2 regions of the Methylobacterium sp. HJ2 genome follow, and region 1 is predicted to be linked to the other one. Evidence: predicted binding sites of a transcription regulator. Region 1 holds the regulator's gene; the other holds the start of a gene.
What was found. The regulator LexA, encoded in region 1, represses DNA repair genes until DNA is damaged. The targets are predictions, from matches to a motif close to TGTTCNNNNTGTGTTCNG.

Region 1 (11,195 bases):
GCGCCTGGAGGGCTGTCCGGTGGTGCTGGCCTCGGCCACCCCCTCGATCGAGACCAGGGTGAACGCCGAACGCGGGCGCTACCGCCACGTCCGGCTCCCCGAGCGCTTCGGCGGCCGGCGCCTGCCCGACATCCGCGCCATCGACATGCGCCTCGACGCGCCCGAGCGCGGCCGCTTCCTGAGCCCGCCGCTCGTGGCCGCCATGCGGGCGAACCTCGCGGCCGGCGAGCAGTCGCTGCTGTTCCTCAACCGGCGGGGCTATGCGCCGCTGACGCTCTGCCGGGCCTGCGGCCACCGCTACCGCTGCCGCAACTGCTCGACCTGGCTCGTCGAGCACCGCTTCCGCAAGGCGCTGGTCTGCCACCAATGCGGCTACGCCGAGCCCCGGCCGCAGGCCTGCGCCGAGTGCGGCACCTTCGACAACCTGACGGCCTGCGGCCCCGGCGTCGAGCGCATCGCCGAGGAGGCCGCCGAGCTGTTCCCGGACCAGCGCATCATCGTGCTGTCGAGCGACTTTCCCGGCGGGGCCGAGCGGCTGCGCCACGAGCTCGAGGCCGTGGCGGCCGGCGAATGCGACATCGTCGTCGGCACCCAGCTCGTCGCCAAGGGCCACAACTTCCCCCACCTCACCCTCGTTGGGGTGCTCGATGCCGATATCGGCCTCACCTCCGGCGATCCGCGCGCGGCCGAGCGCACCTTCCAGCTGCTGCAGCAGGTGACGGGGCGCGCGGGCCGCGGCGAGCGGCCCGGCCGGGCCCTGGTCCAGACCTACCAGCCGACCCATCCGGTGATCGCGGCGCTGCTCTCGGGGGACGCCGAGCGCTTCTATGCGGAGGAGGTTGCCGCGCGCGAGGCCGCGGGCCTGCCGCCCTTCGGCCGGCTCGCGGCCCTGATCGTCTCGGCGGCCGAGCGCGAGGCGGCGGAGGCGCAGGGACAGGCGCTCGCGCGCGCGGCCGACCCGCCGGCCGGCGTGATGGTGCTCGGGCCGGCCGAGGCTCCGCTCGCCCTGGTGCGCGGGCGCTTCCGCTTCCGCTTGCTGGTGAAGACCGAGCGCGGCGTGGACCTTCAGGGCTACCTGCGCGACTGGCTCGCGCGCGCCCCCCGTCCGCGCGGGAACGTGCGGGTCGCCGTCGATGTCGACCCGCAGAGCTTTTTGTAGGAGAGTGCCGGGCCGCCGACGCCCGCGAAGGGCCCGGACGGCCGCGAGGAGCCCGACCAGTGCTGAGCTACACCAAGAAGCCGGATGCCAACGTCGCCGAGATCGTGGTCGACGGGAAGATCACCGACGAGGAGATGAACGCGGTGATGACCGCGATGAAGGCCGATCTCGACAAGGGCGGCAAGATCAAGCTCCTGGAGGACATCCGCGCCTTCGAGGGCATGGAGCCGGCGGCCTTCTTCAAGGATCCGCGCTTCGGCCTCTCGATGATGAAGGGCGTCAGCCACGTCGCCCTGGTGACGGACGCGCAGTGGCTCAAGATGCTGGCCGAGACCTTCAGCTTCGTCTCGCCCGCGCAGATCAAGGTGTTCGAGCGCGCCCGCATCGACGAGGCCCGCTCCTGGCTCGCCGCCGCCTAGGACGCCGCGTCCGGCCGAGCCGGACGCCCGCGTCGGCGGACCAGGCCGGCGCGTTCCGCCGCTGCGGATGCCCGGTCCCGCAGCGCACCGCGATCGGGGCCGACCCCTTGCGTGACGGGGTTGCCCGCCTCCGGTCGCGGACGGCCCTCTAGGCGCAGGCCGAGGCCTGGAAGCGGCGATGGCGCTCCTCCAGGTCGGCGCGGTCGTCCGGATCCGCCACGTCCCGGCATGCCGCCGCGATGACGAGGCCGGCGTGGCGGGCGAGCTCAGCCCGGCGGTCGGCGCGGCGCTCGATCTCGGCGACCCGCGTCAGCACGTCCAGCATCCGGCCGAGCACGTGCACGGAGCCCGCGGCGTTCTGCCGGATCATGTGGAACATCGCGTCGCAGAGCCCGCCGTAATCCGTGACCGGATGCACGAGGACGACGCGCCCGTCCCGCGCCACGGCGCCCGTCGGCAGGTGGCGCGGGGCGATCCTGGCGAGCGCGTCCCCCATGTGATCGACCACGCTGCCGGCCGTGAACGGATCGTTGATCCCGGGCGAGAGGGCCCGCACGGCGATCTCGCTGAGCTGGCGCACCGCGTATTCGAGATCCTGCAGCGCGGCCGGGCGGCGCCCGAAGGTCAGGGCGGCGTCGAGGATCTCGGGCAGGTCCGCCACCGCGCGCGAGGCCTGGGCGACGGGGTAGCCGGCGGGTACGTAGGCGCCCGGGCGCACGCGCAGCGCCACGACCACGCCCTTCGCCGCCGCCCAATCGGCCAGGGCGGCGGGGTCGAGGGCCTGGAGGTAGCCGCTGCCCGTGCCCGCGACCGCGCCGCCCCGCGGCGGATCAGCCGGCGGCGCGAGATCGGCCGCGTCCAGCGTCCGGGCGGCGACCGCCGCGCAGAGATCGCGGTGTACCGCGTCGACCACGGTCTCGACGTTGATGCTGGCGGCGATGTGGTGGACGAACCAGACCAGGGTGCCGAGGCAGATCAGCGCCAGCCCGATCGCCCCGGTGATGGCGAGGTGCGGCACGAAGGACTGCTCCGCGACGGTGCGCACGGTGCGCAGCACCGCCAGGGCGTAGGCGAAGGTGCCGAGGAAGATCCCGAGCACGACCTGGTTGCGCGCGTCGCGGGTGAAGTTGCGCAGCAGGCGCGGCCCCATCTGACCCGATGCCAGGGACAGCGCCGCGATCGTGATCGAGAAGGTCGTGCCGGCGACCCCGATGGTCGAGGACGCAATGGCGCTGAGGAGCGCGCGTGCGCCCTCGGCGCCGCCGGAATAGCCCCAGTGCGCGGCCGACGCATCCGGGCCGAGGTCCCGGGCGGCCTCGAACCCGATCCCGATCTGTCCCAGTAGCAGGCACGCGCACACGATCAGGGCCGGCCGCAGCCAGAACTGATCGCCCAGGATCTCGAGCCACGCGGCGATCCGCGACCTCATACCCGGGCTCCGACGACAGGCGCCGCGCCCGGCCGCGGAGCCCGAATCCGCTCCGGCGACACGTGCTCCGGCCGTGCCGCGGCCAGGGTCGATGGCTCCACGATCGTCTCCTCGACGCAGTGTCGGGCCGGGACGGGGGGAAGCCCGCGCGCGACGGGTCGGCTGCCGACCGCGGGGTCGGCTGCCGACCGAGGGGCACAACGTGCCGCGCCGAGGAATGTTCTCCGGGCCCGCGAGCCACTGCCACAGCCGCGCTCGACGCGGCGTCAGGCCAGTCGAGGACGCACGTGCGGTCGGACGGATTGGCGAGGGCGGATCACGATGGATCTACTTGTCGGAAATGCCCGTGCGCGCAGAGGGACGAGGCGTTCCGAGAAGCATCCGGAGCCGCGCCGTGCGCCGATAGGCTGCCGATGTCTCGAACAGATCCGCCGTTTACTGAAAACCTGCGCTGTTCGTGGTGCCGGTGGAGAGGATCGAACTCCCGACCTTCGGTTTACAAAACCGCTGCACTACCGCTGTGCTACACCGGCAGACGCATCGAACCCGTTGTCAACTCTGGCGGTTTCGGGGCGTCGGAGGCGCGTTTGACTACGTTTGGAGGCGCTTCGTCAAGGCACAAGGTCTCCCGCACGGTCCGGTCCCGGCCCTTTCGCACGGATCCGTCGGGCGCACCGGGAGACCCGCCCTGACCAGGGCAGGGATCTAGGCAGGGCGTATACGGCGCAGAGGGCCGGATCTCCTGGCAACCCGGCCCGGAGGGTGCCTCCCGGCGCGCCTGCGGGTTCGGCGGTCCGCGGCGTACGACCTACCGCCAGTCGTACGGATTGACCGGGGCCAGGATGTCTCTCAGGGCCTTCTCGGCGGGCCTGCGCTGCAAGGCCAGCTCGTGATCGATGGCCCGGACGAAGGCGTCTCGCCCGGCCTGCAGATCACGGCCGAGGCCGTCCAGCGGCTCCGCGAGCGCGACGTGCGTCGGATCGACGGCGACGATGTAGTCGATCCCGCAGGTGGGCTGGGCCGGGATGCCGGGATTGCGCAGCCAGTAGCAGAGGTGGACGCGCATGAAGGGCTCGCCCGCGCGCCTCTCGGCCCAGATGCGATCGACCCGGAAGCTCTCCGGCCGGAGCCGCTGCGCATAGGCGAGGGTCTGCTCCACGGTGACGAAGCCGTTCGTGACGTGAGCGCGGACCAAGCGCGTGGCCTCGGAGGCGGACGGCCGAACGGGATCGACGGATGCGCGAGCGCGCCCGGATGCCACGGCGTCAGGGCCGCTGGCGATGGCGCCGAGCATGGCGATGAGGACGAGGGCGGAACCGGCCAAGCGCATCCGCGGCACTGTATGGACCGGAGCGCGGCTGTCGAGGCCGGCGGACCCTTCGCCACGGGGTTTCGGAGGGCGACGCCGCCGTCTCACCCGGGCCGCCTCCTCATGCCGAGCGCCTTGCCGGAGCAACGGGCTGCATCGGCCGCTTCATGTCACCTCGCGATCAGGCCGTCTCGGCAGGGGACGTGGGCCGCGTCGCCGCGCGATCGGGACCCTCTCCGGGGGCGGAGTCCCCAGTATCCGCGCCGATTCGGCCGGCCCCTGGATCGCGCGGCCCGCGTTCCGAGGCCCGCCGCAGGCCGAGCGGGCCTTGCAGCCGCGCGCGTCGCGCGCCCGCGCGGGGGCGGGTTTTGACATCGGCGCCGGCTGCGGCTCTGATGCCCCGCAACGAGCGGCAGATCATCAAGGTCGCCGACACACCGACGCGGGGGCGGAGACGATGCAGGATCTAGCTTCGCTCGATGCGCGCGGGTCCGACCCGGCAATCCACGATGCCGAGCGCTTGGCGAAGGCCCGTCAGGCCTACGCGCGCAAGCGGGCGGCGGAAGAGGCGCGTGCGCGCTGCCTGGCGTTGGGCAGCGTCGTTCAAGCCGAGATCATCCCGCGGCTGGTGCTCCGGCACCGCGGCCTCGTGCCCGATCAACCCAAAGCCCTGGCCAAGCTCGAACCCGCACAGGTCGCCGGGTTCACGGACTTGGTGCTCGGCCCGGACGTCGCGCCCGCGGTCGATGCCTTCGCCGCGCTCGTCGAGAAGGGCTACGCCGTCGAGCACCTGTTCCTCGATCTCCTGGCGCCGGCGGCGGCCCTGCTCGGCCGGATGTGGGATGAGGATCTGTGCGATTTCCTCGAGGTGACGACCGGCGTGGCCCGCCTTCAGCTCCTCCTGTCGCGGTTTCGCGCAGACGGGCGTGCCACCGCGACCCTCGGTATCCGGCAAGTGCTCCTGATGAGTGCACCCGGGGAGGAGCATACGTTCGGCGTGCGGATCATCGAGCAGTTCATGCGCCGGGCGGGCTGGGCGGTGGCGAACGGCCTGGCGTCCCAGCCGGAGGAGATCGCCCGGCTGGTCGCCTCCGAATGGTTCGCCGTCGTGGGCCTGACGCTCAGCCACGAGGGCCGGCTCGAGCAACTCGCCACGGCCATCCGATCCGTCCGGAAGGCGTCCCGCAATCCCTTCATCGGCGTCATGGTCGGCGGTCCGGTCTTCCTGGCCCATCCGGATCTGGTCGAGCGGGTCGGAGCGGATGCATCGGCGGTCGATGCGCCGACTGCCGTGCTTCTCGCGCAACGATTGTTCGATGTCGGGCAGATCGCTTCGCAGAGTCGGGCCGTATAGGCCGCGTCGTCTCAGCCTCTCAGCCGAGGCGGCGAAGCCGTCCCTGCGCTGTGCTCAAGCCGGCATTGCCGCGAGACGCTCGAAGATCGTGAGCACCTGCTTCGGCGTCGCCCCTGCGAGCGCGCCGTCCGCGACCTCGGCCTGGGTCCACATCAACGACCGCGCGGGATCATCGCGCATCGCCCAGCCGGGAAACAGGCGTTCGCGCACCGGTTCGTAGGACAGCCGCTTGACTTCCAGGTGCCGATCGTCGCGCTCGATCCGGCCGTAGGTGGCCATCAGCGCCTCTTCGGAGCCCTCCAGCATCTGCAGATAGATATCCGCTCGGCAGATGAGGGCGCCCGTGATGCCGTCCCGGGTATTGCATCGGCGCGACTGCGAGAGGATGCCGTTGAGGATGGATTGATCGAATCCGAACGGGCGCGACGCGTAGATGAGCTGAAACACGATCATCGCAGCACCATCCCCCGATGCGATCGTCGCCCATGCTAGGACACGGATCGGTGCGAGGCTACCCTTGCAGCCGCCCTCCGGCTGCAGATGGGGAGGGCGGCCGAACCGGGCCGGCATGACCCGGGCTCTCGGCTCGCACCACCGCCGGAACCGGCCCCGGCGGCTTTCGTCGTGCCGCGCCCAGCTTGCGGCGCCGCGGCCCTATCGTCAGCTCTGCGTCTTGAGATAGGCGATCAGGTCGGTGATCTTCTTGTCGTCCGGATAGCCCTGGAAGACCATCTTGGTGCCCGGCACCTTGGCTTTCGGGTTCTTGAGCCACTCGTGCAGGTTCGCCTCGTCCCAGGTGAGGCCGGAATTCTTCAGAGCGGCGGAGTAGGTGTAGCCCTCGTAGGTGCCGGCCTTGCGCCCGACGACGCCCTTCAGGTCGGGGCCGACGCCGTTCTTCTGGAAATTGTGGCACGCCTTGCACGGCGCGAACGCCTTCTCACCGGCCGCCGGGTCGCCCGCATCCTGCGCGTGGGCAGCGAGGGGAAAGAGCAGAGCCAGACCAAATCCGACGATCGATGCGCGCATCATGTGTCCTCCAAGTGTTGTTTTGTCCCTGACAAGTACGGCGCAGCCTGCAAAGGACCAGCGGCCCAGCTGTCGCGGGGCGCCGTCGGCGCAGGGATTTCGCGGAGGCGTTGGATCAGCCGGCGGCAGAATCACTCGTCGCGTTGCCGCGGTCGCAGCGCGGCGGGCCGGCCTTCGTGCGTCCTGAGGTCTGCGATCACACGAATGTGTGACCCATCTCACAGAGCGCGGGTGGCCCGCATCCGGAGAAGGTCGAGAACGGCGATCCCCAGCGGAGGCAGGATGAGAAGTAGAGCGAAGATCAAGGCCACGATTCGTCTCCTATCGCGTGAGCAAGAACAATGCGCCGCGCAGCGGTCCTGTTCGACGGCTCTGGAGCGCCAGCGGATTTGCCGCAGCGCGAGCCGTCCGAGCCCGGACCGGCGCAAAGCACAGCGCTGAACATCCTTGGTGGCGGGCCGGCCCAGGCGGCGATCCTCGACCGGGAGACCGAACTCGTCGCAGGGATCCGACGCACTCGGAGCAGCACCGCGCCCTAACCGCGCGCAGGCGCGATCGCTCGGCCAGGCTTGCGGAACACTTGCGGAACGTTTAACGTGTTCGTGGTTTGTTTCCGAGGCCGTGGTTCGCGGTCGTCCTACCCGCTTGGTCCGAATGCGAGTGCCGCCCGATGCTGACGCGTAAACAGCTGGATCTCTTGCGCTTCATTCAGCAGCGGATGCGCGAGAGTGGCGTCCCGCCGTCCTTCGACGAGATGAAGGATGCGCTCGATCTCAAGTCGAAATCCGGCATCCATCGCCTGATCACCGCCCTGGAGGAGCGCGGCTTCCTGCGCCGCCTGCCGAACCGGGCGCGGGCCATCGAGGTGATCCGCATCCCCGAGAGCCTCGGCGAGATCGCGACCGCCGCTGCCGCCCAGGCCACCCCGCCCGAGGCGCGGCGCTTCACCCCGAGCGTCGTGGAGGGCGGCAAGGGCAAGACCCCGCCGCGCCCGGCCACGACTCATGCGACCGACGAGAGCGGTCGCGCGATCTCGATCCCCGTCATGGGCCGGATCGCGGCCGGCACCCCGATCGCCGCGATCCAGAACCAGAGCTCGGCCATCACCCTGTCGCCGGACTTCCTGGCGGGCGGCGAGCACTACGCCCTGGAGGTCCGCGGCGACTCGATGGTCGAGGCCGGCATCCTCGACGGAGACCTCGTGGTCATCCGCAAGCAGGACACGGCCAATACGGGCGACATCATCGTGGCGCTGATCGACGACGAGGAGGCGACGCTGAAGCGTCTGCGCAAGCGCGGCTCCTCGATCGCCCTGGAGGCGGCCAACCCTGCCTACGAGACGCGCGTGCTCGGGCCCGACCGGGTGCGGATCCAGGGCCGCCTCGTCAGCCTCGTCCGGCGCTACTGAAGCGATTCGTTCGCGGGCGCCTCGCTCTCGCCGGGTTCCTCGGCCGGTCCGCCCGGCTCGTCGGGGGGCGATCCCCGGATCGGCGGCTTCGGCGGTGCCGGATCCGGTGCGACCGCCGGATCAGACCTGCGAGCGGCGCGCGCCCGTGCGACGGCGAACCCGTCCGGGGTCGGGCGCAGCCCGACGGCGCCGTGCCGCGCGAGGTAGCGGCGGTCGATCACCAGGGACGCTTCGCAGCCGACGGGGGCCGCGAGGCTCGAGATCACGAGGGCGGCCCGGGCGCAATCCTCCGCGAAGGCGCGTCGGTCCTTGACCAGCGCCACGGCGCGCCCGTTCGCGAGCCGCGCCACGCAGCCGACCGGGTCGCAGCGGCCGGCACTGGCGAGTTCCGCGGGTCTGCGCCCGTCGCCGTCCGCCTTCAGCCATTGCTCCAGCACGAATCCGGACGGTTTCCCGAGGATCGCGAGCCGGCCATCCGTCCCGCGCAGCACCGCGCCGGAGCCCTGGCGATCGACGTAGAGGTCGTAGCGCTCCGGCACGGCGGCCAGCCCGAGCCCCGCGAGGCCCGGCGCGAGCGCGAGCCAGCGCAGGCGCGATGCCGGCAGGGTGGAGAGGACCAGCGCCCCGGCGAGCAGCCCCAGGGCGGCGGAACCGAAGGCCGGCACCACCAGGATCGCGCCGCCGAACCCGGCGATCCAGCCCGAGATCGCCAGCATGCCGCGCACCGCCTGCCCCATCAGCCACCAGACCGGCAGGTCGAGGCCGAACGGATAGGCGAGGATGCCGATCACCGCCGAGGGCATCACCGCGAGCGAGACCAGCGGCAGCGTCAGCGCGTTCCCGACGATCCCGAAGGGCTGGACGGTCTGGAAGTGGAACGTCGCGAAGGGCGCCGTCGCGACCTGCGCCACCAGCGTCGTGGCGAGGGTGCCGACGATCCCCGAAAGGGCTCCGGCGACGATCCGCCCGAGCCGGCCGGCGCCCTCGCGCCGGAACAGGCGCCCGTCGAACAGCCGGGCGCAGGCGATCAGGCCCGCGACCGCGCCGAACGACATCTGGAAGCTCGGTCCGAGCAGCCCCTCGGGCTCGCGGGCCAGGGCCACGAGGGCCGCGAGCGCGAGGTTGCGAATCGACAGGGCCGGGCGATCGACCAGGATGGCCCCCAGCATGATCAGGGTCATCACCAGCGAGCGCTCGGCCGCGATGTCCCAGCCCGAGAAGGCGCAATAGGCGCTGACGCCCACCATCGCGACCGCGGCGGCGATCTTCTTGATCGGCCAGAGCAGGGCGAGGTGCGGCACGAGGGCCAGCGCCGCGCGCACCAGCCAGAACACGACGCCGGCCGCCAGCACCATGTGGAGCCCGGAGATCGAGACCACGTGGTAGATCCCGGCGGCGCGCAGCACGTCGTTGGTGCCCGGCGCGATCAGCCCGCGTTTGCCAGTGACGAGCGCCGCCGCGACGGCGCCCGCCTGCCCCCCGTTCGCGTCCGCGATCCGGCGCGTCAGCGCGTTGCGGGCCGCATCGATCCCGGCGGCGGTGCGCAGGGCGAGGCCGGGCGGCTCGGCGGGCGGCACGATCTCGATCGGGCCGATGAGCGAGCCGACCGCGCCGATCCCCCGGAAATAGGCGTCTCGGGCGAAGTCGTAGCCGCCCGGCCGCGCCGCTTCCGGCGGCGGCAGCAGACGCGCTTTCGCCCGCAGGGTGTCGCCGGGCCTGAGCGGCGGCGCCTTGCGGAAGGAGACGCGCACCCGGCGCGGCCGGGCCTCCGGCGCGAGCGTGCCGAGGCTCGACACCACGACGACGAGGCGCGCCCCCTCCTCGCGCTCGTCGAGGGATTCGATGATGCCGGACAGCGGCGCGATCAGGGGACGGCTCAGCACGGGCGCCGCGACGCGCTGCATCCGCCAGGCTGCGGCGGCGAAGCCGAGGAAGCCGGCGGCGAGCGCCAGTGCGAGGGCTAGGGCCGCCGGCCGGGCGCCCAGGAGCGGCGTCAGCCCGAGGCAGAGCCCGGCGCATAGCAGCGGCGCGGCGAGGACGGGCGCCCCGTCGGCCAGCCCGAAGAACACCAGGATGCCCGCCCCGAACGCGACCGCCAGCCAGGGGAACAGGCGCCGCTGCTCGGCCTCGACCGCGAGGCCGGCCGCTGTCCAGCCCCGGAGCGCGGGCACGAGGCGGCCCAGCGCCGGACGGGCGGGGCCGAAGAGCGCCAGGGCGCCGCCCGCGCCGCCTCCCGCGCTGCCTGTCCCGATTCGCCGCATCCCTGCGCCGCCCTGCGGCGTGACCATTCGCGCCGTGCAACGAATTCTTAACGCATCGGCGGGGCCATGCTACAGCCGCCCGCTCGGACGGCCGGATCCGCCCCTTCCGCCCGCGCTCCCGCGTCCGTCGCCCGTATCCCCTGCTCGTGCCCGCATGCCATGCGGTCCGAGCGTCCGCATCGCACCTGCCATCCGAGACCGATGTCGTCACCCGTCGTCACGCGCTTCGCGCCCTCGCCCACGGGCTACCTCCACATCGGAGGCGCCCGCACCGCGCTGTTCAACTGGCTCTACGCGCGCCACACCGGCGGCCGGATGCTGCTGCGCATCGAGGACACGGATCGGGAACGCTCCACCCAGGGGGCGATCGACGCGATCCTCGACGGGATGCGCTGGCTCGGCCTCGACTGGGACGGGGACGTGATCTTCCAGTTCGCCCGGGCGGAGCGCCACCGCGAGGTGGCCGAGAGCCTGCTGGCGGCGGGCCACGCCTATCGCTGCTACGCGACGCCCGAGGAACTCACGGCCATGCGCGAGCAGGCCCGCGCCGAGGGCCGTCCCGCCCGCTACGACGGCCGCTGGCGCGACCGCGACCCGTCCGACGCGCCGGCGGGGGCCAGTTCCGTCATCCGCCTGCGCGCGCCGACGGAGGGCGAGACGGTGGTGGAGGATGCGGTGCAGGGCCGCGTCACCTGGGCCAACCGCGACCTCGACGACCTCGTCCTGCTGCGCTCGGACGGCACGCCGACCTACATGCTCGCGGTGGTGGTGGACGACCACGACATGGGCGTCACCCAGGTCATCCGCGGCGACGACCATCTCACCAACGC
Region 2 (11,195 bases), on a different contig from region 1:
GGCGGCATCGCGGTGAATTTCGACACGCTGCGGGCGACGGCACCGCAGATCGAGATCGTCGGCAGCCAGAGCACGGTGCTGAGCCTGTGGAAGACCCGCTCCGCGAGCGGCTTCATCACACAGCCGAAATTTACCGCCGACCTCCTCACTTTGCGCTTCGTCACCAGCGGCCGGATCTTCTACCGGCGCACGGAAGGGGATTACCTGGGGCTGCCCGACATCGCCACGCTCGTGGCCTTCGACGAGTTGCGGCAGGTCGAGGCCTCGGCGGATTTCAGCGCCGTGAGCGCGACCCTGTCGCTCCACGCGCTCGAAGCCGCCCAGGCGGCGCTCACCGGCGGGGCCTCCAGCTCCGTCCCGCTCTTCGAGCCCATCGCCCGGCTCGAGGCGCCCGGCATGCGGGCCCTCTACTGCACGGTCCTCCAGGTGCAGCAGCGGATGATGGCGGCCGATCATCAGCAGGACCACATGTTCACGCTCCTGCACGAGATCTTGAGCTATCAGCTGCTCTCGTCCTGGCCGACGCGGGCGCCCTCGCCCGAACCTGCCCCGGTGGCCCTGCCGCCGCGGATCTTGAGGCGCGCGCTGGACTACATCGAGGCCAATCTCGATCAGCCGATGCGGCTCGCCGAGATCGCCTCGGTGGCGGGCGTGAGCGTCCGGGCGATCCAGTCGACGTTCAAGGACGAGCTGGGCCTCTCGCCCACGCAGGTGATTCTCGCCCGGCGCCTCGCCCGGGTTCACCGGGATCTCAGCGACCGCCGCGAGGCCGCGACGCCGATCGCCGAGATCGCGCGGCGCTGGGGCTTCGTTCACCTGAACGATTTCGGCCAGCGCTACCGGCGCCTGTACGGCTGCACCCCGGGGGACACGCGTCGGCAGGCGGCCCCCCCGCCGCGCGGCGCGAAGGCCGGTTCTGCCGGCTGAGGCGGCGTCCGCTCGCGCGACGCGACGGCCCGGGCTCGGCCGAGCCCGCGAAGCGATGGCGGGACGCCGGCACGGCCGCGAGGCGCCAGCACGGCCGACCTGCGCGAGGTCGCGATTCCATACTCCCGAGGCGGCCGTCCGGTGCGGCCGCGCAGGCGGGCCCCCGGCGAATGTCGAGGGGCCGCGGGTCGCCGCGTGCCGACCGGCCTCTGGCATCCTCCGCACCGGCCCGAGATCCGCTCCGCGCCGTGTGGGTCGCACGGTGCGGCCCGTCCGCAGGCCGCGCTCTCGCGTCATATCGCGCCAGGATCACAGCTTCGCCCGATGTAGAATTTGCGCATTAAAGTGTAATTATTGCGCACACGTTGACAGACTCTCGGTTTGACCCGATCCTTGCAGTGTTGCCAGTAGCCAAGCGACGAAAGTCTTCGAGCGAACGTCCTTTTCTGTTCCGAGAACAGATCGGAATTTCTTAGCACAGGACGAAATTCACTTGGCCCTCGGGATAGGATGCCATGGCGATACCCTTGCGCGAAACGTCCGCGAAGATCGAACTACACCGCCGGAGCGAGGATCCGCCGCGCCTGAACTCTCGGTTCGATGGCGGATTGTCGGCGAATTTGGACCTCACGCCCGAGACCGGTCTGGCTCGCCGTACCGCGCCTCCGGGGCCATCGGTCCCGGGGTCCGGCGCCGCCGGATGCGCCGCCGCGGGCGACCGACACGCGGATGGCCTGACGGCGCGTGCGTGCTGGCAGAAAGGCTGGCAGGACGGCCGACAGGAGGGGCGGCAGGTCGAGCAGTCCCGGGGTGATGCTTGGCTGCACGCGGCGCGCGCCCTGTCTCCGTCGGGATCGTCGGCGCTGGTGGCGGGCGACGCCGCGTCGGCGGGGCCCCCGATACCCGGGCAGGAGCTGCTCGCGAAGTCCGTCCAGGGGCATCACCTGCGCGCGGCGCGCGCGCTGCTCGGCTGGGCGATGCAGGATCTCGCCGGTCGCAGCGGGCTGTCCCTCTCCACCGTCCGGCGCATGGAGGAGAACGCCGAGACCGTGCTGGACCGGAACCGCCGGGCGGCGCTCACGACCCTGGAGCAGGGCGGCATCCGCTTCCTGGTTCTGACGGACGGCACCCTGGCGCTCGCGACGCAGAAGGGGGAGGCCGGACCGGGCCGAACCCGATCGGCGCGATCGGCGATTCCGCGGACGGCCGGGCCGGAATGCCCGACGCTCGGCGCGGCCTCCAAGGGCCGGTGCCGGTCGCAGAACGGCCGTGTCGGGAGCTTCACCCAGCCGCGCGGCACCGGCCCGGGCAGGGTCTGCGCCGACGGCCCTGGCGCTTCGCGCGCCGCCCCCTTCAGCCCCCCTGCGCCACCAAGCCCTCGGCGGCGATCCAGTCGCGGGTGCGGTCGAGCGCCCGGGTGAGCCGGTCGAACAGGGCGTCGATCTCGTCCTCGGAGATCACCAGGGGCGGGCAGACGGCCACGCGGTCGCCCGCCAGCGCGCGCACGATCAGCCCCTCGGCCTGGGCGAAGGCGACGCAGCGGGCGGCCACCCCCGCCTTCGGCTCGTATTGCGCCCGGCTCCGCTTGTCGGCGACGATCTCGAGCCCGCCGATCAGGCCGAGGCCGCGCGCCTCTCCCACGATCGGGTGCTCGGCGAGTGCCGAGAGCCGGGCCTGGAAGCGCGGGGCCTTCGCGGCGGCGCCCTCGACGATGCGGTCCCGCCGGTAGATCTCGATCGTCTTCAGGGCGACCGCGCAGGCGACCGGATGCCCCGAATAGGTGGTGCCGTGGCCGAAGGTGCCGATCTTGCGGCTCTGGTCGAGCATCGCCTCGTAGAGCGGCGGGTCGATCGTCAGCCCGCCGAGCGGCACGTAGCCCGAGGTCAGCGCCTTGGCGAAGGAGAGGCTGTCCGCCCGAATGCCGAGGGCCTCGCTGCCGAACCACGTGCCGAGCCGGCCGAAGCCGCAGATGACCTCGTCGGCGATGAGGCGCACGTCGTGGCGGGCCAGCACCGGCTGGATCGCCGCGAAGTAGCCCTCGGGCGGCACGATGGCGCCGCCCGCGCCCATCACCGGCTCGGCGATGAAGGCCGCCACCGTGTCGGGGCCTTCGCGCAGGATCAGGTCCTCGAGCTCGGCCGCGAGGCGCTCCGAGAAGGCCTGCTCGCTCTCGCCGGCTTGCGCGAAGCGGTAATGGTGCGGGCAGGCGGTGTGCAGGAAGCCCGGCAGCGGCAGATCCCAATCGGTGTGGTTGGCCGGCAGCCCGGTCATCGAGGCGCTCGCCACCGTGACGCCGTGATAGCCCCGGTTCCGGGCGATGATCTTCTTCTTGCGCGGCCGGCCGAGGGCATTGTTGTAGTACCACGTCAGCTTGACCTGGGTGTCGTTCGCCTCCGAGCCCGACGAGGTGAAGAACACCTTCGAGGTCGGGATCGGCATCAGTTCCTTGAGCACCTCGGCCAGCTCGATCGCCGGATCGTGGCTGCGGCCGGAGAACAGGTGCGTGAACGGGAGCCGGGCCATCTGCGCCCGGGCGGCCTCGACGAGTTCCGCGTTCGAGTAGCCGAGCGCCGTGCACCACAGCCCGGCCATGCCCTCGATATAGGGCCGGCCCTCGGTGTCGTAGACGTAGACGCCCTCGCCGCGCTCCAGCACCAGGGGCCCGGCGGCGCGATGCGCATCGAGGTTGGTGTAGGGATGGATCAGGGTCTCGACGTCGCGGGTGGCGAGGTTCGACAGCATGGGGCGACTCGTGCAGGAAGCCTGAGGCGGACCCGCGACGGATGCGGATCCCGTGACGGATCCCGCCACACTACCGGCCCGATGCCCGTCCAGTAACCCCGCACGCGCCCGCTCAGACACACCGGACCGAAACGGCCCCCGATGCTCGACCCCGCCCAGATCGTCGCGACGCCCGCGCCCGGCCGCGCCTGCGGATCCTGCACGCTGTGCTGCAAGGTCTACGACGTCCCCGCCGTCGAGAGCGTGGCCGGGCAATGGTGCCGCCATACCCTCGCGGGCAAGGGCTGCGCCATCCACGCCGCCCGGCCCGACCATTGCCGGGCCTTCCACTGCCTCTGGATGACGGAGGCCTGGCTCGGACCGGAATGGAAGCCGGACCGCGCCCGGATGGTGCTCGCCCTCGATCCGGCGACGCGCAACATGAACGTGCAGGTCGATCCGGGCCAGGCGAACGCGTGGCGCCGCGAGCCCTATCTCGGCCAGCTCCGGCGCTGGGCCGCGGCCTCGATCCCGAAGGGCCGCCACGTCCTCGTCCACGTCAACAAGGCGACGATCGCGGTGCTGCCCGACCGCGACGTGGCGCTCGGCATCCTCGGACCCGACGATCGCGTGGTCTCGCGCCCGCGCATGACCCCGCAGGGGCCCACGCTGGACATCGAGGTGCGGGCGGGGTGAGGCGGGGCGGATAGGGACGCAGGGCGGGGGCTGCGATCGCAAGGCGAGCCGCTGACGCGTGCGGAACTCTGCTTCGGTTTCCTACCCGTCCGCTTCCGGACCGCCGATGCGTCGAACCGAACGGTGCCGCCGGGCTCGCTTCCGACTCCCTGCGGAAGCTGTGCCAGTTTGCGTTGCACCGGAACGGTTCAGTGTCATCGGCATGGGCTTGCCGGTCCCCCTTCGAAAGACTGACCGTTGGCGAAAATCGATTTCATAGTCCTCACCGTCGTCATGGCGCTGAATTCGCCGGTGGCGGCTGCCGCATGCGATATTCCGTTTCCAGCCAAGGGCTCCATCGTCTCCTGGCCCAAATCTCTATTCGCTGCCAAAGTAGAGACTTTGAGAGTACGGGAGGTGTCAGAGGTCGAACGGTACGCGTGGGTTCGCGTTGTTGAACCGTTGGCTGGAAACTTGCCACGCGAATTTGGCGTGATCTATGATACATCAAGTTGTGGCGCCTATTTCCAGACCGGACAGACTGGAGTTGCGGGCTTCGTCGCTTTGCCTCCCGAGGAGTGGAAAGGCGACTACCACTACTCATCGAACTCGATAGCTGGAACCTGGGCCGATGCCGTATTTGTAAGTGGATGGCTGACGCTTGGGAGATGAGGGCTGCCTTCCGCCTTGAGTCGACGTTGCGGGAGGTCCGGCGAACGACCGATTTGGAGGAACGCAGTCGACGTTTCAGGCGGCCGGGCTGGGGCGTCGGCGGCCCCTCAACGCGTCAGCCCGACCGCGTTCCGCCCCACCCTCACGCCCGCGCCCCGATCCGGTCGAGCACCCGGGCCAGGTCGGCCGGGTCGATCCGGAAATCCCGCAGGTGATCGCGGCGCTCGCCCGGCTCCGCGGCGCCGTAGAGGGCGTGGTAGCCGTGCCGGCGCGCGGCGGCGATGTCGCGGTAATACGGGTCGGGGAAGCTGTCGGGGGCGAGGTGGACCACGTTCGTGCCGGGGCGGCAGAACACGGTGTTCACGAGTCCGGCGCCCTTGATCCCCACCACCGCCTCGGCCGCCGCGAACAGCGCGACCTGCGCGCGAATGCTCATGCGCTCCGTATCGAGCACCCGGAACCCGCGCGCGGCGAGCAGCGCCAGGATCGGCGCGCGGTCGAGGAGGCTGCGCCCGCGTAAGGGGTTGCGGTCGACGAAGAGGCGCAGACCCCAAGCTCCCCGCCGCACGGAAGCGGCCCGCGCGCCGAGCGTCGCGGACGGCCAGCGGCCGACCCGCCCGCGCAGCACCGCGTCGAGATGGGCGAGCGCCTCCGGGGACTTGGCGACGCCCGCGTGCTTGACCGGCGTCGCCCAATACAGGGCGGGCACCGCGTAGGCGGTATCGGGATCGACGAAGCGGATCGCCACGTCCCGCTCGGGCCCGAGGAACAGCCGGGTCGCGCGCTCGCGCATTCGGTTGTTGAACCAGTCCTGCCGCGGCAGCAGCAGGGTGATGGTCCGGCCCGGATGGCGGTGGCGCAGAACCGCGACGGCCTTCAGGCGCGGCATGTCCTCCAGGAGCCAGTGCCCGTAATTGAACGAGCCCTGGTTGCCGACGTAGAGGGCGGGCCCCTCCGGCGCGAGCGGCTCGGCCTCGGAATCCAGGGCGAGGGGCCCCGCCATCAACCGGTCCTCTGGCGGATGGCTCTCGTAGATCGCCCGCCGCGCGCCGGGCGGGCCGACCATCAGGACGTTGCGCCTCAGGGTCGCGTCGGCGACGCGCACGAGGAGGCTCGGTGGGCCTGCGCCGTGGACCGGCCGGGTCGTGGCCTCGACGAGGTCGAGGCGGGGGGATTCGGGCAGGCGGAGGCTGTCGGGCACCGGCCAGCGGTAGCGCCAGGCTGGGTAGAGCTCGGCCACGATCTCGGCCGCGCCGTCCGCGTCGAGCCCCTCCGGCACGGGGACGAGCCCGCCCGCCGGATAGAGCGCGTCGGGCGCGCAGGAGACGTAGGCTTTCATGCGAGGCGGATCATCCGGCTTCGGGCGGGCGCGGCGCCTTCTGGCACAGGGGCCGCGGCGGCGCGAGCGGTGCGCGCGCGAATCGCACCGGCGCCACCTTGCGGGCCGCCACGGAACACCGCATATTGCATAGAACAAATCAGGAACATACAGCCACGCCGGCTTTGCCTGTGGATGGCTCGGAATGCGGATCGCCCGATGGGAAGCCCGATGAGAACCGCCGACAAGCAGATCGCCGACACCCTGGTGAAGTTCGGCGAACCCTTCGCTGGGAACGTCTGGCGGGTGCAGGGCACGGCCGTGATCTATCACAAGACCCTGGAGCGCATCGCCGCCCAGGCCGGGATCAGCTTCGACCCGCCGACGATCGTGCGCGCCGAGCGCGACGAGGCGGTGCTCCTGGTGACCGGGCGGCTGCCCGGCGCCAAGCCCGGCGCGGAGCGCGTGGCGTGGTCGATCGGCGAGGCGCTGGTCAACGTGAACTACCGGGTCTCGGGCAAGCAGGCCGCCTATGTCTGGGCGATGGCCGAGAAGCGCGGCAAGGACCGCGTCATCCTCAAGCTGATCGAGCTGCACGGCCTCGTCTACAGCGAGGAGGAGGCCGACGAGTTCCGCGGCGGCCGCCTCGCCGAGGTGCAGGCGGTGGACGAGGATTTCGACGCCCCCGGCTTCGACGAGGTCACCGAGGCCGAGGCCGACATCAAGCGCGCCATCGACGCCGCCGACAGCGTCAACGCCGTCACCGACCTGATGCTGTCGGGGGAGACGCAAGGGGCGCTCGCCGCCATGTCCCAGGGCACCCGCGACGAGGTGCGGGACTACGCCAAGGCCCGCCTCGTGGCTTTGGGCTGGCCGGGGGGCAAGGGCCGCCGCCGCGCGGCCTGATCCGGCTCCGCACGCCGGATGACACCCGAGGCGACACCGACACGGACGGGGCCGGATGGGCCGGTCCCCGGAGCAGGAGAGACGCACCATGCGACGCGCGCACGCCCGAGGCCGGGACGAGGCCTTCTCGATCGAGACCCTGAGCTACAGCCCGACGCGCCTCGTGCGGCTCGGCCGCCGCAAGGTCGCGATGCTGTTCCAGCCCGCCGAGCCGGGCGCGCCCTGGCAGCTCTACCCCCATCCCGACACCTTCCCGGGTCTCGCCTTCGAGGGGCTGCCCGCGCCGTTGCGACCGGAATTCATGCCCTTCCGGGATCTGGAGGCCGTCGAGGTTTTCCTCGGTCTGAGAACGGCTTCGGACCCGGGGACGCTGGCGATGGCGGCTTGAGGCCGCGCTTGCGTCCGGCGGGAGTGATCATTATTTAACCACTTGATATCACGCGTATTCCGCCGCCACCCGCCGGGTCGGTGCGCCGGAACCCGTGGGGCCTCCCGCCCCCGCGACACGGACAGGTAGCCTTGGCAGAGACAAACGATCCGGGGGCCGGCGCGCCGCCGCCGCCCGCCAGCGACATCCGCCCCGTCTCCATCACCGACGAGATGCGCCGCTCCTACCTCGATTACGCCATGAGCGTGATCGTCTCGCGCGCGCTTCCCGACGCGCGCGACGGGCTGAAGCCGGTGCACAGGCGCATCCTGTACTCCGCCTTCGAGTCCGGGCACCTGCCGGAGCGCAAATACGTCAAATCGGCCCGCATCGTCGGCGACGTGATCGGCCTCTACCACCCGCACGGCGACCAATCGATCTACGACGCCCTGGTGCGCATGGCCCAGGACTTCTCGATGCGCCTCATGCTCATCGACGGGCAGGGCAATTTCGGTTCGGTCGACGGCGATCCGGCGGCGGCCATGCGCTATACCGAGTCGCGCCTCGCCAAGCCCGCGACGGCGCTGCTCTCCGACATCGACAAGAACACCGTCGACTTCCAGCCGAACTACGACGAGTCGCGCGAGGAGCCGACCGTCCTGCCGGCCCGGTTTCCGAACCTCCTCGTCAACGGGGCGGGCGGCATCGCGGTGGGCATGGCCACCAACATCCCGCCGCACAACCTCGGCGAGCTGATCGACGCCTGCATCGCCCTGATGGACGATCCGGGCCTGACGGTCGAGGCGCTGACCGAGATCGTGCCCGGCCCCGATTTTCCGACCGGCGGCTCCATCCTCGGCCGCGCGGGGACGCGCCAGGCCTACGCCACGGGGCGCGGCTCCATCATCATGCGGGCGAAGTCCCACGTGGAGGAGCTGCGCAAGGAGCGCGAGGCGCTGATCTTCACCGAGATCCCCTATCAGGTGAACAAGGCGACGCTGATCGAGAAGATCGCCGAGCTGGTGAAGGAGAAGCGCGTCGAGGGCATCTCGGACCTGCGCGACGAATCCGACCGCGACGGCATGCGCATCGTGGTCGAGATCAAGCGCGACGCGATGGCCGAGGTGGTGCTGAACCAGCTCTACCGCTACACGCCGCTGCAATCCTCCTTCGGCTGCAACATGGTGGCGCTGAACGGCGGTCGCCCCGAATTGATGAACCTGAAGGACCTGCTGCAGGCCTTCAACGACTTCCGCGAGGAGGTCGTCTCCCGCCGCACCAAGTTCCTGCTCGGCAAGGCGCGCGAGCGCGCCCATGTCCTGTGCGGCCTCGCCATCGCGGTCGCCAACATCGACGAGGTGATCCGGCTGATCCGGACCTCGCCCGACCCCAACAGCGCCCGCGAGGCCCTGATGGCCCGCGACTGGCCGGCCCACGACATCGCGCCGCTGATCGCGCTGGTCGACGACCCGCGCCACCGCGTCGCCGCGGACGGCACCTACCGGCTCTCGGAGATCCAGGCGCGGGCGATCCTCGACCTGCGCCTGCAGCGCCTCACCGCGCTGGGCCGCGACGAGGTCGGGGACGAGCTGAAGGCGCTCGCCGCCGAGATCGCCGACTATCTCGACATCCTGCGCTCGCGCGCCCGCATCCAGGCCATCGTCAAGCACGAGCTCGCCGAGGTGCGCGCGCAATTCGCGACGCCGCGCCGCACGGTGATCCTCGACTACGATTCGAGCGTCGAGGACGAGGACCTGATCGCCCGCGAGGACATGGTGGTGACCGTGTCCCATGCCGGCTACGTCAAGCGGGTGCCGCTCTCGACCTACCGGGCCCAGCGCCGCGGCGGCAAGGGGCGGTCGGGCATGGCCACGCGGGACGAGGATTTCGTCACCCGCCTGTTCGTGGCCTCGACCCACACGCCGGTGTTGTTCTTCTCCGACCAGGGCCAGGCCTACAAGGAGAAGGTCTGGCGCCTGCCGATCGCGGCGCCGAACGCCCGCGGCAAGGCGCTCGTCAACATCCTGCAATTGCAGGCGCCGGGCGAGCGCATCACCACGATCATGCCGCTCCCGGAGGACGAGGCGTCCTGGGAGACCCTCGACGTGATGTTCGCCACCGCCAGCGGCAACGTCCGGCGCAACAAGCTCTCGGACTTCGTCCAGGTGAACCGCAACGGCAAGATCGCCATGAAGCTCGATCCGGGCGACCACATCGTCCATGTCGAGATCTGCCGGCCCGACCAGAACGTGCTGCTCACCACGGCGGAGGGGCAGTGCATCCGCTTCCCGGTCGAGGACGTGCGGGTGTTCAAGGGCCGCGATTCCACGGGCGTGCGCGGCATCAACCTCGCCAAGGACGACCGCGTGATCTCGATGGCGATCCTCAACCACTTCGAGGCCTCGCCGGAGGAGCGGGCCGGCTATCTGAAGATGCGCCGGGCGGTGATCGGCGACGGGGGCGAGGCCGACGGCGCCGAGGAGGCGGAGGAGGCCACCGTCGAGGCCGCGATCTCGTCGGAGCGCTACACCGAGATGAGCGCCAACGAGCAGTTCGTGCTCACCCTCTCGGAGCGCGGCTTCGGCAAGCGCTCGTCCTCCTTCGAGTACCGGACCTCCAACCGCGGCGGCAAGGGCATCACCGCGATGCGGGTGAACCCGCGCAACGGCAGCCTCGTCGCCTCCTTCCCGGTGGAGAGCACCGACCAGATCATGCTGGTCACCAATGCCGGCCAGCTCATCCGCGTGCCGGTGGACGACATCCGCATGGTCGGCCGCGCCTCGCAGGGCGTGACGGTGTTCAACACCGACAAGGCCGAGCGCGTCGTCTCGGTGGAGCACATCGTCGGCGAGGACGGGGCCGAGGAGGACGAGGCGTAGGGCCCGGAAGCCGAGCGGCCCGCCCGGGTGGCGGGCCGCTCGGGGGGATGTGCGGCGCATCCAGGTCGTCGGGACGGCCGGTGCGTCGGCACCGAGCCCCTCGACCGGGTATCGTCGGGCGGTTCGCGGCGAAGGCGGAGAGGACGCATGTTCACCCACGTCATGATCGGCAGCAACGATCTGGAGCGGGCTCGAGGTTTCTACGACGCCACCTTCGTCGCCTTGGGCGGCACGCCCGGCGAGATGGATGCCCGAGGCAGGCTGATCTACGCCCACGCGGGCGGTCGGCTGATGATCACGACACCGATCGACGGCAAACCGGCGACGGCGGCCAATGGCGGGACCATCGGCATCGCCGCCGCGAGCCGCGACCATGTCCTCGCATGGCACGCGGCCGGCACCGCACAGGGCGGCACCGCGATCGAGAGCCCGCCGGCAGAGCGCCCGAACGGTGCCTTCGTCGCCTACCTGCGCGATCCGGACGGAAACAAGCTCACCGCACGAACCCAGCCGACGCGGTGACGGGAGCCGCAGCTCTCATCGCCGGGATGGCCTGAGGGCGGCGGCCGATGCCGGGGGACCGGGATGGATCGCGGGCCGACCGGGGCGAGGGGCAGCCGGCGTTCGGTTTCGGCCCGAGGCGCGGCTCAGTTCGGCCGGATGGTGACATCGTAGGACGCCGAGGCGTTCACGTTGATCATCTCGCCCCCCGATGGACCCCGCGTCTGAA

Region 2: ACS5RC_RS09385 (trna delta -isopentenylpyrophosphate transferase) is a predicted target of LexA. The motif match lies at 6,465-6,482, and genes of this name have one in related genera.

Annotation. Positions count from the first base shown of each region.
Region 1 covers NZ_JBWJYM010000002.1:401,570-412,764, reverse strand. Annotated here, with positions in the region: gene ACS5RC_RS06510 (primosomal protein N') at 1-1,159, shown strand, start outside; gene ACS5RC_RS06505 (SpoIIAA family protein) at 1,219-1,578, shown strand; gene ACS5RC_RS06500 (DUF2254 domain-containing protein) at 1,727-3,007, opposite strand; tRNA gene ACS5RC_RS06495 (tRNA-Thr) at 3,466-3,540, opposite strand; gene ACS5RC_RS06490 (hypothetical protein) at 3,816-4,331, opposite strand; gene ACS5RC_RS06485 (cobalamin B12-binding domain-containing protein) at 4,645-5,670, shown strand; gene ACS5RC_RS06480 (BLUF domain-containing protein) at 5,725-6,123, opposite strand; gene ACS5RC_RS06475 (c-type cytochrome) at 6,331-6,696, opposite strand; gene lexA (transcriptional repressor LexA) at 7,367-8,104, shown strand; gene ACS5RC_RS06465 (ComEC/Rec2 family competence protein) at 8,098-10,365, opposite strand; gene gltX (glutamate--tRNA ligase) at 10,567-11,195, shown strand, end outside.
Region 2 covers NZ_JBWJYM010000003.1:171,007-182,201, reverse strand. Annotated here, with positions in the region: gene ACS5RC_RS09415 (helix-turn-helix transcriptional regulator) at 1-927, shown strand, start outside; gene ACS5RC_RS09410 (helix-turn-helix domain-containing protein) at 1,443-2,348, shown strand; gene ACS5RC_RS09405 (aminotransferase) at 2,281-3,669, opposite strand; gene ACS5RC_RS09400 (hypothetical protein) at 3,811-4,344, shown strand; gene ACS5RC_RS09395 (hypothetical protein) at 4,582-4,995, shown strand; gene ACS5RC_RS09390 (glycosyltransferase family 61 protein) at 5,138-6,334, opposite strand; gene ACS5RC_RS09385 (trna delta -isopentenylpyrophosphate transferase) at 6,545-7,219, shown strand; gene ACS5RC_RS09380 (hypothetical protein) at 7,308-7,607, shown strand; gene gyrA (DNA gyrase subunit A) at 7,739-10,465, shown strand; gene ACS5RC_RS09370 (VOC family protein) at 10,613-10,987, shown strand; gene ACS5RC_RS09365 (hypothetical protein) at 11,113-11,195, opposite strand, start outside.